Regions from separate parts of the Micromonospora noduli genome, predicted to be linked through region 4. Evidence: riboswitches for the same ligand, from Rfam matches in the RefSeq annotation. Region 4 holds a riboswitch; each other region holds the start of a gene.
What was found. A riboswitch is a leader RNA that binds a small molecule or an ion and turns the genes downstream of it on or off. The one in region 4 is predicted to bind cyclic di-AMP.
Positions count from the first base shown of each region.

Region 1: linked by a shared signal. The riboswitch ahead of MED15_RS25445 (C39 family peptidase) and the one ahead of MED15_RS07820 (coiled-coil domain-containing protein) in region 4 are both predicted to bind cyclic di-AMP.
Region 2: linked by a shared signal. The riboswitch ahead of MED15_RS19730 (C40 family peptidase) and the one ahead of MED15_RS07820 (coiled-coil domain-containing protein) in region 4 are both predicted to bind cyclic di-AMP.
Region 3: linked by a shared signal. The riboswitch ahead of MED15_RS11310 (coiled-coil domain-containing protein) and the one ahead of MED15_RS07820 (coiled-coil domain-containing protein) in region 4 are both predicted to bind cyclic di-AMP.

Region 1 is NZ_PYAC01000033.1:176,883-181,088, forward strand. It holds gene MED15_RS25440 (alpha/beta fold hydrolase) at 31-777, opposite strand; gene MED15_RS25445 (C39 family peptidase) at 901-1,749, opposite strand; cyclic di-AMP (ydaO/yuaA leader) riboswitch at 1,982-2,122, opposite strand; gene MED15_RS25450 (hypothetical protein) at 2,407-3,177, opposite strand; gene MED15_RS25455 (hypothetical protein) at 3,311-3,733, opposite strand; gene MED15_RS25460 (acyltransferase family protein) at 3,826-4,206, opposite strand, start outside.
Region 2 is NZ_PYAC01000018.1:3,776-7,981, reverse strand. It holds gene MED15_RS19740 (pyridoxamine 5'-phosphate oxidase family protein) at 1-250, opposite strand, end outside; gene dcd (dCTP deaminase) at 350-928, shown strand; gene MED15_RS19730 (C40 family peptidase) at 1,002-1,979, opposite strand; cyclic di-AMP (ydaO/yuaA leader) riboswitch at 2,056-2,191, opposite strand; gene MED15_RS19725 (N-acetylmuramoyl-L-alanine amidase) at 2,427-4,206, shown strand, end outside.
Region 3 is NZ_PYAC01000008.1:191,863-196,068, forward strand. It holds gene MED15_RS11300 (helix-turn-helix transcriptional regulator) at 46-381, opposite strand; gene MED15_RS11305 (carbonic anhydrase) at 608-1,345, shown strand; gene MED15_RS11310 (coiled-coil domain-containing protein) at 1,402-2,421, opposite strand; cyclic di-AMP (ydaO/yuaA leader) riboswitch at 2,426-2,556, opposite strand; gene MED15_RS11315 (YibE/F family protein) at 2,723-4,093, opposite strand.
Region 4 is NZ_PYAC01000004.1:116,387-120,592, reverse strand. It holds gene MED15_RS07825 (DUF2269 domain-containing protein) at 123-632, opposite strand; gene MED15_RS07820 (coiled-coil domain-containing protein) at 775-1,839, opposite strand; cyclic di-AMP (ydaO/yuaA leader) riboswitch at 1,845-1,976, opposite strand; gene MED15_RS07815 (cation diffusion facilitator family transporter) at 2,095-3,012, opposite strand; gene MED15_RS07810 (HelD family protein) at 3,119-4,206, opposite strand, start outside.

The sequences.
Region 1 (4,206 bases), on a different contig from region 4:
GGTCGAGCCGAGGCCGGCCGCCCTGACCGCTCAGCGGTACGGGTCCAGCAGCGCCAGCACCGCCGCCGGGTCCTCCACGTGCGCGTTGTGCCCGAGACCGGGCAGCGTGGCGACCGGTACGCCGTACTCCTTGAGCTGTTCGTCGGTGACCATCGGATCGTTCTCCCCGCGCGCCAGCACCACCGGCACGTCGGTCGCCGCCAGCAGCGCGGTCAGGTCGGGCTCGCCGACGGCGAAGGCGGTCGGGTCCATGGCGAGGCGCCACCGGCCGTCGACCTGGCGCAGCCCGGCGTCCACCACGGGGTGGTCCGGCGGGACCAGGCCGGCCAGCCCGGAGACCCGCAGGTAGCGGCGAGCCGCCTCGGTGCGGCTGGCGAACCAGCTCACCGGGCGGGCGGCGACCTCGGCCGCGCGGGTCAGCTCATCGGGTGACCAGAGCGCCTTGATGCCCAGCCCGACGACCGCGTCCACCGGCGTTCCGGCGTCGCGGGCGGCCAGCGCCAGGCCGACCACCCCACCCAGCGAGTGCCCGAGCACGACGAGCCGGTCGTCGGGAGCGAGGGCCTGCGCGACCTGCTGGGCGAAGCCCGCGAAGGAGTACGACGGCAGCGGCGACGCCCAGCCGTGGCCGGCGAGGTCCGGTGCCAGCCACCGCCCGGGCCAGTGCTGCTCAAGGTACGGGGCCCAGGGCAACCACACGTCCCCGGTCGCTCCCATGCCGTGCAGCAGCAGCAGGACCGGCCTGCGGCCGGCGTGACCACCCGTCTTCTCCACCACGGCCGCAGTCTCCCACGGTTCACGGCCGGGTACGAGAGCCGTCGATGACGGACCGCGCGGACAAACGCCGCGGGCGCCGGCCCCTTGTGGGAGACGGCGCCCGCGGCGGTCAGCGTGCCCGGGTCAGGCGGAGTAGCCCCGGCTGGTGATCCAGTTGGCCAGGTCGATAGTGGTGATCCAGTACGACGGGTCGGCCGGGTTCGCCGAGTCGGCGATCCGTACGGTGCGACCGTTGTCCTTGTAGCCCACCACGGCGATGTAGTGCCCGCCGCCGTAGGAGTGCCAGCCGCCGTCGGTGTCGGTGGCGTCCCCGACGACGTTGGCCACCACGCCCCGGCCGTCGGTGATGGCCTTCACCACGTCGGCCTGGAGGCGGTCCATCTGGGCCGGGCTGGGCGCGCCGGGGAACATCCGGGTCCGGTACGGGGAGCCCTTCACCTCGGCGTTGAGCACCCGCGTGGTGTCCTCGGCCGAGTTGGTGCCCATCTCGGTGGTGCCCAGCTCGGCGCCGAGCTCCTGCTGTGTGCGGTCGATGCCGGCGGCGCTGAGCGCGTTCCGGGTGGCCGCCGGGCCGCAGTTGTAGTAGGTGTTCTGCGCCTCGTAGTCGTAGTCGAGCACCTTGGTCGCGGGCGGCTTCGGCCGCTCCGGCTTCCGGGTCAGGTCGGGGTTGCTGCTGGCCTTGGCGGCGGGCGACGCGGCGCTGGTGGCCGGGGCGGCCGTGGTCGGCACGGCGCTGGCCGAGGGGGACGCGTCCCGAGCCTCGCCGCGGGAGGCGGCGACGTCGCTGCGCATCTCGGCGACAGTGGTCGCGGTGCGCTGGCCGGCCGGGGCGTCGTCGGCAGTGGTGAGCAGGGCGCCGGTGGTGGTGGCGATCGCGAGGGCCGCCGCGGAGGCGGCGACGATCTGGTACGGGCGCTCGGTGGCGAGGCGGCGGAGCTGACGCTGCAGGGTGTGCTTCACGGGGTCCTCCACGGATCGGGGGAGAGCGGCACACCGGGGCCGGACCGGTATCCGGGCAGGCGCCAGCGCGCGGACAGTGGTCCGCGGATGGTGAACCGCTCAGGGGAACGCCCGGCGCGGCCGGGCGGGGAAGGCGATGACCCGGGGGGTCAGCTCACCGTCACGCGACGAATGAGCGGGTGCACCGCCGCGCCGTGGAGGCGAGGGAACAACCGAGGGGTGGAAAGGTGCTGCACGAGGATGGGACTCCTTCCGACACCGCCTACCGGGTTAGCTGACGGATTCGGGCGGGAAGACGCCCTACCGCGGGCCGTGGCTCGCGGATTCACCCCGGACTTACTGGTGGGTCCCCGGTTCGTTGATCACGATTAAGCGGGTCGATGCGGCGTCGCGTCTTGCGATCGGTTACCGCACCGGACGGCACGACACTACTGGCGTCTCAACGCCCTGCCAAGCCAGGTTCACCTGCGTAAACCCCAATCGGCGCGACAATTTCTGCGCGTATTGCCGATGATGTGACTCGATGGGACAAGCGGTTACGGCGACGCCTGCGGGCGACAACCGGACAGGCCGCAAAGAATGCGGCCACAATCGCGTGAACAATCCCGCCGATCGCGTCGGACGTCCGGTTTCCCGATTGGGTGACCGGCCTCACATCACGGATTGGGCTCAACCCGCCCGGGCCGGGCGCCAGCGTGCCACGACGGTGGGACGCAACGCCCCGGCCACCGTGCGGCGCGCGGGGACCAGGGTCGGGCGTAGCCGGGCCGCCGCGGCGTACGCCTCCTCGGCGAGGGCACGAGCCGAATCGGCGGCCAACTCCGCGTCGCGCCAGGCGGCCCGCTCACGGTCGGCGGCCACCTGGTAGTCGGCCAGCCGCGCATCCCGGACCACCCGGCTGATCAGCACCTCCTGCTCGACCGGGTGTCGCCGGGGATCCCAGCCGCGCCGGTGCCCGAACACGTCGCCGAGCTGCGCCATCGTCAGGTCGCCCCGCCAGTACGCCGCCATCGCCGCCCGGTGCAGATAGCGTTCCCGGGCGGCGTACTCGGCCGGGGTGTGCGGGGTCTGCGGGGTGGGCAGCGCCCCGGCGCCCGCGAAGCGACGGGCGGCGGTGTCCGCCTCGTCGTACCCGATCCAGGCCTGCTCCAGCTGCTCCTGAGCGGTCAGCCAGGCGGCGCGTCGTCGCTTGGCGGTGGTGGCCGCGCCGGCCGCGGCGACGGCGACCTCCTCGGCGTAGCGGCGCCTGTCGACGGCCTCGGCGGCGGCCAGCTCCCGAGGAGTGGGCCCGGCCGGGAGCGGGTCGTCAGTTGGCCGGTCCCGTTCGGGGCGGGCGGCCAGCACGGCGAGCAGGCCCAGGGTCAGCAGGAACAGCGTCGACCAGATGGCGGCGGCCCGCGGCATCTCGGTCACGAACTGGTAGAAGACGACGGTCTCCATGGTCGGCACCTCGGGGAGAGAGCAGTGCGATGGGGAGCCGCGCCGACCAGTGGGCCACGGCGGGCCACGGATCGGCGGGTCAGGGGGCGGGTGGGTCGACAGGGCGCGGTGTCGGGACGGTCGTCCCGGTGGCTCAGCGCCCGGGTGGAGCCCGGGAAGCCCGACCACCCGCTGCGTCGACGAGGGACGGCCGGTCAGATTCGGCCGCGCGGACCGGCAGCACGCCGGCCGCGATGGTGCCCTGATCGTCGGGGAGCGCCACCGGCGTGTCGACCGACCACGTCGGGACCGACTCCTCGGCGGCCTCCGGCGGTATCGCCGGGGCCGGGCGGGCCGCACCGTGTGCCTCGGAGTGGCGGTAGCAGGCCGTCAGCGACCCGGCGGCGACCGAGGCTGGCACCGCGCTCGACGTCGGCACCGGGCCGGGTGTTGGCGTGGCGGCCGTGGCCGGGCCTGCGCCGAGCGCCAGGGCCGCGACGACGGCGAGGCTGGTCAGCACCCGAGTCGCCCAGCGCGCCACCCACCACAGCGGACAGGTGAACGCGACCGGAAGCACGTCCCCACGCTACCGTCGCGCCGACCCGGGCGCACCGACCACGGGCGTGTCGGAGCACGCCGCGCCGACCTCGTTGACCAGGGTGGACGTTGTCAGCGAAGGTCGACGTACGTTGATCGACCGGCGGGCTGAGCGACCTCGTCGGCAGGTACGTCGACCTCGCCACGGGCGCTGCCTGCGGGGTCCCGTGCGTCATCGTCGCCGGCCGCCCGTTGTCGGGGGACGGGCGCCGGACGGGCCGCACGGCGCGGCGCGAGCCGGCGCATCATCGGGGTTTCGACGAAGCGGTGCAGCAGCCCGGCGAGGATCAGGTTCGCCGCCAGGAAGCCGAGCACCACGGCCGGGCCACGCCAGCCCGCGAAGCCGATCCCCCACGTCCCGCTCCAGCGCAGCACGCTCGTCATCACCAGGACGTGCACCAGGTAGAAGGCGAACGAGACCTCACCGAGCCAGACCACCGGCCGGGACCGCCA
Region 2 (4,206 bases), on a different contig from region 4:
TCTCCTCCGCAGGGAACGAGTGCAGCGCGTAACGGCCGTCACGTTCGAGGTCGCGGCGCTTGGGCGAGTCGATGATGAAGCAGAACAGCCCCTCGGCGGTGATGACCGGGGAGACCGGATGGACGCGGGGCCCGCCGTCGGCACGGACCGTGGCCAGATAGCCGAAGCCCGGCCCGTATTGCTGGAGGAGAACGCGGATCCCGTCGGCGAGTCGGGGCTCGTCGGCGGCGAATTCGGACCAGGAAGCCATGTGGGCATTCTATCGAACAAATGTACGAGCAGCGACCTCGACGCGCTGGTCACCGGCACCGAATCCGGCCACTTTTGGCAACGCGGCTATGGTGGTCCGATGCTGCTCTCCGACCGCGACCTGGTCTCCGAGATCAAGGCCGGCACGCTGGGCCTGGAGCCGTTCGAGCCCACGCTGGTCCAACCGTCCAGCATCGACGTCCGACTCGACCGGCTGTTCCGGGTTTTCAACAACCACCTCTATACCCACATCGATCCCGCCATGCAGCAGGACGACCTGACCTCGGCGGTCGAGGTCCCCGACGGCGAGCCGTTCGTGCTGCACCCCGGGGAGTTCGTCCTCGCCTCGACACTGGAGGTCATCTCGCTGGGTGACCATCTCGCCGGCCGACTGGAGGGCAAGAGCTCCCTGGGCCGGCTCGGGCTGCTCACGCACTCCACCGCCGGCTTCATCGACCCGGGCTTCTCCGGTCACGTGACGCTGGAACTCTCGAACGTGGCGAACCTGCCGATCACCCTGTGGCCGGGCATGAAGATCGGGCAGCTCTGCATCTTCCGACTCTCCTCGCCGGCCGAGCACCCGTACGGCTCGGTGGTCTACGGCTCGCGCTACCAGGGCCAGCGGGGGCCGACGCCCAGCCGCGCCTGGCGGCACTGGCGCACCTGGCCGACCCGCTGAGGTTCAGCCGCCAGGACCGAGACGACGAGGGCCCGCCGCGACGGATCGCGACGGGCCCTTCGATCACCCGGGGTCAGCCTGGACGGCCGTAGCTGTGGATCGGGCCGTCGTCGACCTTCTTCATCTTTACCGGCTGACCGGCCTGCGAGGCGTGCACCACCCAGCCGCCGCCGACGTACATGCCGACGTGGTGGATGTCGCTGTAGTAGAAGACCAGGTCGCCGGGGCGCAGGTCACCCTTGCTGACGTCCTTGGTGACCCGGCTCTGCGCGGCGGCGTTGTGCGGCAGCGACACGCCGGCCTTCGCCCAGGCGGCCAGCATCAGCCCGGAGCAGTCGTACGAGTTCGGGCCTTCGGCACCCCAGACGTAGGGCTTGCCGATCTGCGCGCAGGCGAACTTGACCGCCGTGCCCGCGGCACCGCCAGGGTAGCTACCCGGGCAGGGCGCTGGGCGCAGCGGACCGCCGCCGCCGCTGCCGTACACCTTCAGGCGCAACTTCTGTAGGCGGTCGATCTCGTCGTTGATTTGCTTCTTCTTCGCCGCCAGCTGAGCTTCCGTGCGGCTCAGCTGGGCCACCATCTCGTCCAGTGGCGCCTTCTGCGCGGCCAACTGGTCGCGCAGGTCGGCCACCTGGCGTACGTCCTTCTGCTGGTTGTGCGCGAAGCGGTCGAGCATTTCCAGCTGGCCGACCACCTCGCTGGGCGACCGGCTACCCAGCATCGCGTTGACGGTCGAGACGTTCTCACCCATGTAGGCGCGCACGGCCAGGGCACTGACCTTGTCCATCGCGGCGTCGACCTGGCGCTCAAGCGGAGTGATCCGGGCGGCCAGCGCGTCGGCCTGCTTGCGCTTCGCGGTGAGGTCGGTGCGGGTGGCGTTGTGCCGCTCGATGATCGGTTCGAGCTTGTTCCAGTCGGCGTCGATCTGGCGCTCGATCTCGGCGACGGACGGGTCGGCGTGGGCCGCCGTGGCACTGCCGGTCAGAACGACGGCGATGCCGGCCAGCGCGGCGAGTGCGGTGGTGAAGCGGGACCAGCGTGGGCGCGGCACGATCGACGACGGACCGGCTGATGCCGACCGCTCGGACGACGGCCGCGGGGCATGGAGTGCCACCGGGGTTCCGTACTCCTTCTTCCTGACCGCCTACCGGGTTAGCTGACGGGTTCGGGCGGGAAGTCGGCGCCCTACCGCAGTGGCTGCGGATTCACCCCGAGGGACCTGGGTCCCCGGTTCGTTCGGAAACGACTCGGCGGTGTCGGTCCGTTACCGCCCGGGCTGGGCGGAGCTGCTGTCGGGCCGACGAATGACCAGAGTAGAGACGCTTGTTACCGATCCGCAACCCGTGCGGCAGTGACACTCCGTACGGATTGGACGAGGTCACCGACCGTGTGTGAAGAATTCTTTCCGCATGCTTCGATAGATGGAAAGGTATTGACGTGACCTCCCGGACGGCGCGATGGTGACCTGACCTCACTCCGCGAAAATCTAGGGGGTTCGATGCACCATCCAACCCTGTCGACCGGCTGGCGCGCACTGCTCGCCGCCACCGTGGTCGCCGCCGCAACCACTGTGCCACTCTCCGCCGGCCCGGCCGCCGCCGCGCCCACCACCGACCGCCAGCAGCAGTACGCCGCAGCGGCCACCGAGTACGGCGTGCCGGCCGTCGTGCTGCTCGGCGTCTCCTACCTGGAGTCGCGCTGGGACACCAACGCCGGCACACCGAGCACCAGTGGCGGCTACGGTCCGATGCACCTGACCGATGCGCGGCACGTGGCCGCCCTACCCGGGCGCGGCCACCACGACGCCGGCGCCGAGGACCCACGCGGCGACGACTCCCGTCCCGCCCGGGTGCCCGCGCCCCGGCCGGTCGAGGCACCCGAGCCGTCCACCGCCGCATTGCAGACCGTCGACGCCGCCGCCACGCTGACCGGCGCCACCCCCGAGGCACTGCGCACCGACGCGGGCCTCAACATCCGGGGTGGGGCCGCGCTGCTGAGCGCGTACCAGAGGGATCTGGGCGCGCCGGTCGGCGCGGACACCGACCCGGCGGCCTGGTACGGCGCGGTCGCCCGCTACTCGGGCGCGGACAGCGCCGACGCCGCGGCAGCCTTCGCCGACGAGGTCTTCACCACCATCGGCGCGGGCGAAGCCCGGGTGACCGACGACGGCCAGCGGATCACCCTGCCGGCCCGTGTGGTGCGGCCCGAGCGTTCCTGGTTGGACCGGCTGGGCCTGCGCCGCCTGGCCCGCCCGGACGGGGTGGAGTGCCCCCGTACCATCTCCTGCGAGTGGATCCCGGCGCCCTACGAAGCGTTCGGCGACGGGGACTACGGCAACCACGACCTCTCCGACCGACCCGCCCGGCAGAAGATCGAGTACATCGTCATCCACGACACCGAGGCGAGTTGGGCCACGACCCTGAAACTCGTCCAGGACCCGACCTACGTGAGCTGGCACTACTCGCTGCGCTCGGTCGACGGGCACATCGCGCAGCACGTGAAGACCAAGGACGTCGGCTGGCACGCCGGCAACTGGTACGTCAACGCGAAGTCGATCGGGCTGGAACACGAGGGCTTCGCGGCGCAGGGCACCTGGTACACCGAGGCGATGTACCGGACCTCGGCGAAGCTGGTCCGACACCTGGCGCTGAGGCTGGGCATCCCACTGGACCGCCAGCACATCATCGGCCACGACAACGTGCCCGGCACCATCGCCTCGACAGTGCGGGGAATGCACTGGGATCCGGGCCCGTACTGGGACTGGACGCACTACTTCGACCTGCTGCACGCACCTCGGCTGGACACCGGCACCCCGGCCACCGGAATGGTCCGGATCGACCCGGACTACACCACCAACCAGCCGGCGTTCACCGGCTGCGTCACCCCGGGCGTGCCCTGCGCGCCACGCGGCTCCTCGGCGGTGGTGCTGCGCAGCGCACCGTCCGCGGACGCGCCGCTGGTCAACGACATCGCGCTGCGCCCGGACGGCAGCCCGAACACGATGACCGTGTCGGACCACGGGGCCCGGGCATCCGCCGGGCAGACGTACGCGCTGGCCGGGCGGCAGGGCGACTGGACGGCGATCTGGTACCTCGGGCAGCGGGCCTGGTTCCACAACCCGGCGTCCGCGCCGACCGCCAGTTGGACCGTCGGCGTCGTGGCCACGCCGAAGCCCGGCCGGACCACCGTTCCGGTCTACGGACGGGCGTACCCGGAGCAGTCCGCGTACCCGGAAGGGGTGCCCTACCAGGCGATCTCGCCGCTCCAGTACACCCTGG
Region 3 (4,206 bases), on a different contig from region 4:
AGGTTACCGCCGCGACCGTCGGTCAGCGGCCCCCGGTGACCGGGGTCAGGCCTGGGGCTCTGCCTTCGCGGTGGGAACGTCGGCGAACAGCGCGAGCAGGTCGCCGACCTGCCGGTCGGCCTCGGCGGGGTGCCGGAACCGGCCGGCCGGGTTGAGGGTGTATTCGTTGCGTCGTCCGACCCGGGTGCGGTGCAGGTAACCGCCCGCCTCCAGGTCGGCGACGATCGCCTGCGCGGCTCGTTCGGTCACTCCGACCTCGGCGGCGACGTCGCGTAGCCGGGCGGTCGGGTCGCGGGCGATGGCCAGCAGGACGTGCCCGTGATTGGTGAGGAACGTCCAGTTCCGCCCGCCGCCGGTGTCGTCCGTCACCGTGCTCGCCATCGTGCGACCGCCTTTCCGGATGTCCGCCTGCCCTCGCGAGAGTCTGGTCCGCCCTGCCCCGGGAAGGTTGCCCAGGGGGTGGCCGGAGTCAACGTATGAAATCTAAATCACGCATACCTTGACGCATCTTACGGTGCGTGTGACGGTGGAGCACGAGCCAGCGCCTGCCGCCCGGCCGGCGGAAAGCCGGTTTGACCAGGTCAGATGCGTCGAGACGAGGTGCGGGATGAGTCATACCGGGAGCTCCGGCGGTCAGCCGGGTCCGCAGCGGACCACCGACCGGGCCACCGCGCCCAGCGAGCCGACCCGGGCGTACGCCGAGTTGGTTGCCGGCAACCGGCGCTTCGTCGATGGCGCCCCACGCCACCCCAACCAGGATGCCGGGCACCGGGCCGCCGTGGCCGACGGGCAACACCCGTTCGCGGTGATCGTCGGCTGCTCCGACTCGCGGCTGGCCGCCGAGATCATCTTCGACCGGGGGCTGGGCGACCTGTTCGTGGTTCGCACCGCCGGGCACACCGCCGGCCCCGAGGTGCTCGGCAGCGTCGAGTACGCGGTGACCGTCCTCGGCGTCCCGCTGGTGGTGGTGCTCGGCCACGACTCGTGCGGTGCGGTGCAGGCCGCCCGGGAGTCCGCCGCGACCGGTACCGCGCCGAGTGGCCATCTGGGCGCGGTGGTCGACGCCGTTCTGCCCAGCCTGCGCCGGGCCACGTCCGAGGGCGTGGACGACATCGACGGCATCGTCGACATCCACATCGCCCAGACCGTCGAGACGTTGCTCGGGCAGTCGCCCGTGCTCGCCGGCGAGGTGGCGCGGGGACGGTGCGCGGTGGTGGGAATGTCCTACCGGCTGGCCGCCGGAGCGGTGCGCCCGGTGGCCGTCGTACCGGCCGGCCTCGCGACGTTGGAGACCCCGGCCGGATCACCCGAGTCGACCGACCCGGCCGCGCCTGCCACCGTCTGACGCGACGAGGGCCGCTCCGCGTCACGCGGAACGGCCCTCGACCGGGATCGTGCGGGTCAGAGCAGCGACATGTGGACGTGGTCGGTGTGGTTCGACGGCCCGCTGTACGAACTCCAGCCGGTGGCCGGGAACCAGATCTGCCGGTTCCAGATCACGTAGTAGATGCCCAGCCGGTCGGCGTTACGGATGAGGAACGCGGCGACGTTGTTGCCGTACGTCCGGGTGTCGTTGTTGTGCCACGGGGAGAACCCGCTCTTTTGTAGCGACCAGTCGCAGGCGCGGCCCTTCGGGTGCTCCCACGGCCCGCCGGGGCGGTAGCAGCCGACGAACCGGTTGAAGCCGGCCGCCTTGACCTCCTTGTACGCGTGCAGCGTGCGCGGCGTGACGCAACCGGACGTGGTGGGGTCGTTCTCGCTGCACGACTGGGGCTTCCAGTCACCGTCGGCCGTGCGACCCGGGCCGATCTTCGCGACCTTGGAGGTGGCATCCACCAGGCCGCCGGTGAAACCCTTGCCGCCGACGAGGGAGAGCGCCTTGTCAGCCTCGCTCTTGCGCTTCGCCATCAGGGCGGTCTGCTTCTGCTGCTCGCGGACCTCGGTGTCGAGGGCCAGCTTGGCCTGCTCGGCGCGGGCCTTCACCTCGTTGACCTCGGAGAGCTTCTTCTCGTTGACCATGTTTATCTCGTCGAGCATCCCGGCGCGCTGGACGAACGAGTCGGGCGCATCGCTCTCCAGCAGCATCGCGACCGCACCGATCCGGCCGGTCCGGTACGCCTGGGCGGCGATCTGCCCGACCTGCGGGGCCAACGCGTCCAGGTCGGCCTTGGCCCGGTTGACCTCTGCGGCCAACTCGCCCTGCCGCTTCTTGGATTTGTCCAGCTTGGACTTTGCGGCGGAGTAGTCGCGGTTGGCCTGCTCGATGACGTCGTTGAGCAGCTTGGGCTCGCCGTCCTCCTCGTGCCCGGAGGGTGTGGGGTTCGTCGGGGCGGCGTGCGCAGGGAGCGGCCCGGCGAGCACGGTCAGTGCGGCGATCACGGCCACCACGGGACTCAACCAGCGGTGTAGGGGTGCCGTCACAATGTTCCCTTCCGTCGACCGCCGACCGGGTTAGCTGACGGGTTCGGGGCGGAAGTGGCCCCTACCGCTGACGCGGACTCACCCCAGGCACCTGGGTCCCCGGCTCGCCGGTTGGCGATTGGGCGGTGGCACCGCAGGCGCCGCTTCGCGCCTTCATCGGTAACCGGCAGCGAGGTTACCCGAGAGTCGACCGGGTGAGCTACGCCTGGATGCCGACCAAAAGCGTCATTTCGCCATAGCGTTGAGTGACCAGTGACGCGGTTCTCAGGGTGGATGCCCGATCTGGTCACGCTGAGGAGTGTCACCATGCCGTATCCGTGCTCCTGTTCGACTCCGGCCACCGGTCGGTGGCCTCGGATGGGGGTGCGGTCCGCGTCCGGGCCGGCTCGTCGGAGCCGGCCGTTCGCGGTGAGCTGAGTGCGGCCAGTGCCTCGCTGCGGTCCGGCTGGGGCCGGGGCGCGGAAGCGTCGGTGGACGCCGTGGCAGCGGTACGCCCGGCGGCGGTCACCACCGCGGCCAGCCCGGTGGTCAGCGGCACGGCGGCGATCAGACCGAGGGTGGCGACCGCGCTGCGGACGATCTCCTGCGCGAGGAACTCACTGGTGAGGATCTGCCCGATCGGTCGCGAGTCGGCGGTGAGCAGGAGCAGCAGGGGCAGTGACGCGCCTGCGTACGCCAGCACGATGGTGTTGACAGTGGAGGCGATGTGCGCGCGGCCGACCCGGGTGGCGGCACGGTACAGCTGCAACCGGGTCAGCCCGGGGTTGGCGTTCGCCAGTTCGGTGACGGTGGCCGCCTGGGTGACCGTCACGTCGTCGAGCACCCCGAGCGATCCGATGATGATCCCGGCGAGCAGCAGGCCGTGCAGGTCCACGTCGCCCTGGAACATTGACAGGGTGGTGGCGTCCTCGCTGCCGAAGCCGGTGAGGTGGGTCGCGGCCGTGGCGATGGTGGCGAGCACGCCGGTCAGCACCAGGCTGCCCAGGGTGCCGAGCACCGCGACCGAGGTCTGTGCGGTGACCCCGTGGGTCAGATAGAGCACCACGAACATGATCAGGGCCGCGCCGACCACCGCCACCAGCAGCGGTGACCCGCCGGCGCTGATGCCCGGCAGCACGAAGGTGAGCAGGATGGCGAAGCTGGCGGCCAGTCCGGCGAGCGCTGCCAGACCTCGCCACCGACCGAACGCGACGATCGCGGCCGCGAAGATCACCGCCAGCCACACCATCGGGGTGCCGCGTTGGTGCTCGGCGATGTTCCAGTTGCTGGTGGTGGGATCGGTCGGGTCAGCCAGCTCGACCAGGATGACCTCGTCGCCGACCTCGACCCGGGGTGCGCCGGGCCCGTCGGGCACCGGTGTCCGTACCTGCTGGCCGGCGGTCGGCCCGTCGTCCACCCGCACGTCGACGGTGCCGCACCGCCCGTCGCCGACCCTCGGTGTGCCCTCGGGAACCGACGGCGCCGGCGGGCACGGCTCGCTCACCACCCGGGTGACGGTGCCGGGGTAGCGCGGCACGTCCGCGCCACCATCGGTCTGCGGTGACCCGCCGCGCGGCCAGAGCAGCGCTGCTGCCAGCACGGTGGCGACGAAGAGGGGTACCACAGTCACGACGAGGATCCGTCGCACCCTTGGTGGGGCGGACGGAGCAGTGTGAGTGTGGTCGGAACCCAAAGCGAGACTCCCAACGATCCGGTGCGGGATACGGGTCAGCGGGCCTGGCGGTTCACCGTTGCGGTGGAAACGCGGCGGACGGCGGGGCGGATCGCTGCCTGACGACCGCTTGA
Region 4 (4,206 bases):
CTCCGGTGAGCGACATACCTCAGAGGTATAAATATGACTCCTTGGTATAACGCCTACCAGCGAGACTCCCCCGAGCAGCAAGGCGAGGTCGCTGCGGCGCCCGCGTGCAGCGGCCGCGGCGCCTAGACCGTGGTTCCGGCGCGATCACGGCTCGTGCGTGCGGGTCGGGTGGCGGGACGCCGGCCCCACGGCTTGTAGGTGGACAGCACCGTCGCGATGATCATCAGGCTGGTCGACACCGCCGGCGCGATGACCAGGTCGGCGCGATCCCGGGCGGGCAGGGCGGCGCCGACCGCTCCGGCGTGACGCAGGTTCGGGGTGAGCAGGAACAGCACCAGCCCGACCATCACCGTGGTGAGCACGAGCTTGACCAGCACCCAGCGGTGGCGCAGCAGACCCCACGGGGTGAGTAGCGAGCTGGCGACTCCGATCAGCCAGACCAGGACGCTCAGCGGCGCGAACAGCAGCGTGCCGACCAGGGCCGTGACCGGATAGACCACCGCCGGGTCGGCACCTCGCTCCACGGCGATGCCGAGGGTGAGCAGCACCAGGTCGGCGCCGAGCCAGCCGAGCGAGGTGACGAGGTGCAGGGTGAGCAGCGCCTTGCGGGTGGTGGGTCGGATCCGAGGCATACCGCGATGCTGCCCGCCGACCGCGGCCGGGTCGTCCGACGAGCGACGACATCAGGGGTACGCCCGGCGACGTAGCCCGACCCCGGACGCACGTGATGCCTGTGAGTCATCACGACGACTCACAGGCATCACGACGCGTGGGTCAGTAGACCGACAGGTGTACGTGGTTGGTGTGGTCGGTCGACGGGGTGCCGTGCGCCCCGCTGTACGACTTCCACCCGCTGCTGGGCAGCCAGATCTGCCTGTACCAGATCACGTAGAGCACGGCGAGCCGGTCCGCGTTGCGGATGAAGTACGCGGCCAGGTTGTTGCCGTACGTCTTGTCGCCGCCGGTGGCGTCCCCGCCGAAGCCGCCCTTCTGCGCCGCGAAGTCGCAGGCCCGGCCCTTCGGGTGTTCACCGGAGCCGCTGGGGCGGTGGCACGAGACGTACCGGGTGAATCCCGCGGCCTTGGCCTGGTTGAGCGCGTGCAGGGTGCGTGGGGTGATGCAGCCGCTGGCCGGGGTGGGGTCGTTGACGCTGCACGACTCGGAGGGCCAGGAGCCGTCGGAGTTGCGCGGCGCGGCCGTCGCGTTGGCGCTGGAGGTGCCCCGGTTGGAGCCGGTGTCGGCGGTGGTCTGCGGTTTGGGTGCGGTGGCCACGGTCAGGGCCCGTTCGGCCTGCTCCTTGCGCTTGGCCATCACCGCGACCTGCTTGCGCTGTTCGTTGATCTCGCCGTCCAGGCCGACGCGGGTGCGGTTGGCCTTGTCCTTGCTGTTCAGCAGGTCGCGCAGCACCCGGTCCTCGTTGGCGGCCACCGCGTCCAGCGCGGCCGCCCGGTCCATGAAGCCTTCCGGGGTGTTGCTGTTGAGCAGCGCCGACATCGCGCCGAGCCGACCGGTGCGGTAGGCCACTTCGGCGATCTCGCCGACCTTGCCGTTGCGCTGCTCGATCTCGACCTCAATGGTCTTCAGCTGGGTGGCGAGCTGCTTCTGCCGTTGCACGGAGGTGTCCAGGGCGCGCTTCGCGTCCAGGTAGCCCTTGCTGGCCGCCTCGAGTTGGGCCCGCAACGCCGGGGTGCCGCCCTCCTCGTCGGAGTCGGGTGCGGCGGCCCGCAGGCCGGTCGGGGGAGCGGCCGAGGCGGTGCCGGCCGGAAGCGCGACGCCGAGGGCGAACATCGCGACGATCAGGGCCGCCAGGCGGGCGGCGGGTGGTCGTGCTGGTGCCACTGCGCATGTCCTTCCGTCAGCCGCCGACCGGGTTAGCTGACGGGTTCGGGACGGAAGATCCCTACCGCTGACGCGGATACACCCCAGGAACATGGTTCCCCGGTTCGCCCAGTTGGGCGATTAGGCGGCGACCGCCACCGGCGCCGGGAGGGCGCCGCCTGGTGGAGGCCGGGACCGAGCCTACCGGTGCCAGTGGGGCCCCTGCAGCCGTTGTGACGGACGGTGCGTGCGTCACCACGGAAAATTACGGCTCCGTCACCATTCGATGGAGCCACAGGCTCCAGAAGCGGCGCCGGGCTCGATCTGCAACGTCGCGTGCTCGATGCGGAAGTCGTCATGCAGGGCCGTACGCGCTGCGGTGAGCACCGCGCCGACCTCCGCGCCGGGTGCCATGGTCAGGTGAGCGGAGGCGACCTCCATGCCCGAGGTGAGCGTCCAGACGTGCAGGTCGTGCACCTCGACGACACCGGGGACGGCGGCGAGCCGGTCGTGCACGGCCGTCACCTGGAGGTGCTCCGGGGCGGCCTGCACCAGGATGCGGATGGCGGCGCGGGCCAGCCGCCAGGTGCGCGGCAGGATGAACACGCCGATGGCGACCGCGACCAGGGGGTCGGCCCACCACCAGTCGGTGACGGTGATGAGCAGTGCCGCGCCGATGACGCCGAGCGAGCCGAGCAGGTCACCGAGCACCTCCAGGTAGGCACCCTGGAGGTTGATGCTCTCCCGGGCCCCGGCGCGCAGCAGCGCGAAGGCGGCGATGTTCGCGAGCAGGCCGAGCACGGCCACCGCGAGCATCGGGCCGGCGATGACCTGGTGCGGGTCGCCGAAACGGCGGATCGCCTCGATCACCACGTAGATCGCGACGCCGGAGAGCAGGACGGCGTTGGCCAGCGCGGCGAGCACCTCGAGCCGGTAGAGCCCGAAGGTGCGCTGCGGGTCGCCGGTGGCCCGCCGGGTCGCCGTGATGGCAGCGAGCGCCATCCCGATGCCGAGCACGTCGGTGAACATGTGCCCGGCGTCGGAGAGCAGGGCGAGCGAGCCGGTGTGCAGGGCGGCCACCGCCTCGACCACCATCAGGGTGGCGAGCAACCCGAAAGCCGCCCAGAGTCGACCTCGGTGCTGGTGTGCGGCATTGGCGACGGACCCATGGTGGTGGTCATGACCTGCGCCCACGAGAACCACCTTCCGCCGCTGGTCGGGACCCGGTCAAATGTATGCTCACATCGCTATGTGTGCAAGTGTACGGGCAGGGCCTTCCGCTGGCGGCAGTCCGCACACGTCAGCCGGTCGGGTCGATGGTGGTGAGCCGCTGGGTGGCTCGGGAGAGCGCCACGTACAGGGTGCGCACCCCGGCGCCCGGATCCGCCCGGATCTCGCTCGGGGCGACCAGCACCACCCCGTCGTACTCCATGCCCTTGGCCTCCAGGCTGGTCACCACCTGCAACCTCGGCGCGCCGAGCGCGCCCAGCCACCCGGCGACCTCGTCCCGGCGGGGGACCGGCGTGATCACCCCGACCGTGCCCTCCACCTCGGCCAGCAGGCCGGCGGCGGCCTCCACGGTCGCGGTCTCCAACCCCGTCGCGGGCACCACCAGCTCCACCGGCTCGACCCCGGTGGAGCGCACGGCGGTCGGCAGCGGCAGGTCCGGGTAGAGCCGACGGATCTCCGCCGCCGCCACCGCGAAGATCTCCGCCGAGTTGCGGTAGTTCGTGGTGAGCGTGAAGTCGTGTCGCTTGCGCCGGCCCAGCGCCTGGTCGCGGGCTCGGGTCAGCTCCTCCGGATCGCCGGTCCACGCGGTCTGCGCGGGGTCGCCCACCACGGTCCAGGAGGCCAGCCGGCCGCGTCGACCGATCATCCGCCACTGCATCGGCGAGACGTCCTGCGCCTCGTCCACCACCACGTGCGCGTACTCCCGGTAGTCCTCCGGACGCTCCCGGGCCGCCGCGCGGGCGGCCCGCTGCCGTTCACCGAGGGTGCTCAGCTCACGGACGCCGCCAGCGAGCTGGAACGGATCGCGTCGCGCGCGAGCCGGCTGCGCGGGCTTACCGAGCAGCGCGTCCAACTCGTCCAGCAACGCCACGTCGGCGATGGTCAGCCCAGCCGAGTCCAGGTTCCGGTAAGCGGCGTTGAGCAGCCGGATCTCCGCCGAGGAGAGGATCCCCCCGGCGTACCGGCGCAGCCGGTCCGGCTGCGCCAGCCAGCCGAGCACGTGCCGGGGGTGCAGCCGAGGCCACCACGCCTTGAGGAACTCCCGGAACTCCGACCGCTCGGCGATCTCCGCCTCGAAGGCCGGTTGCTCCGGCAGTCGACCGCTGCTCAGCTCACGGGCCTGCGCCCAGAGCGCGGCGAACACCCCGTCGAAACCGG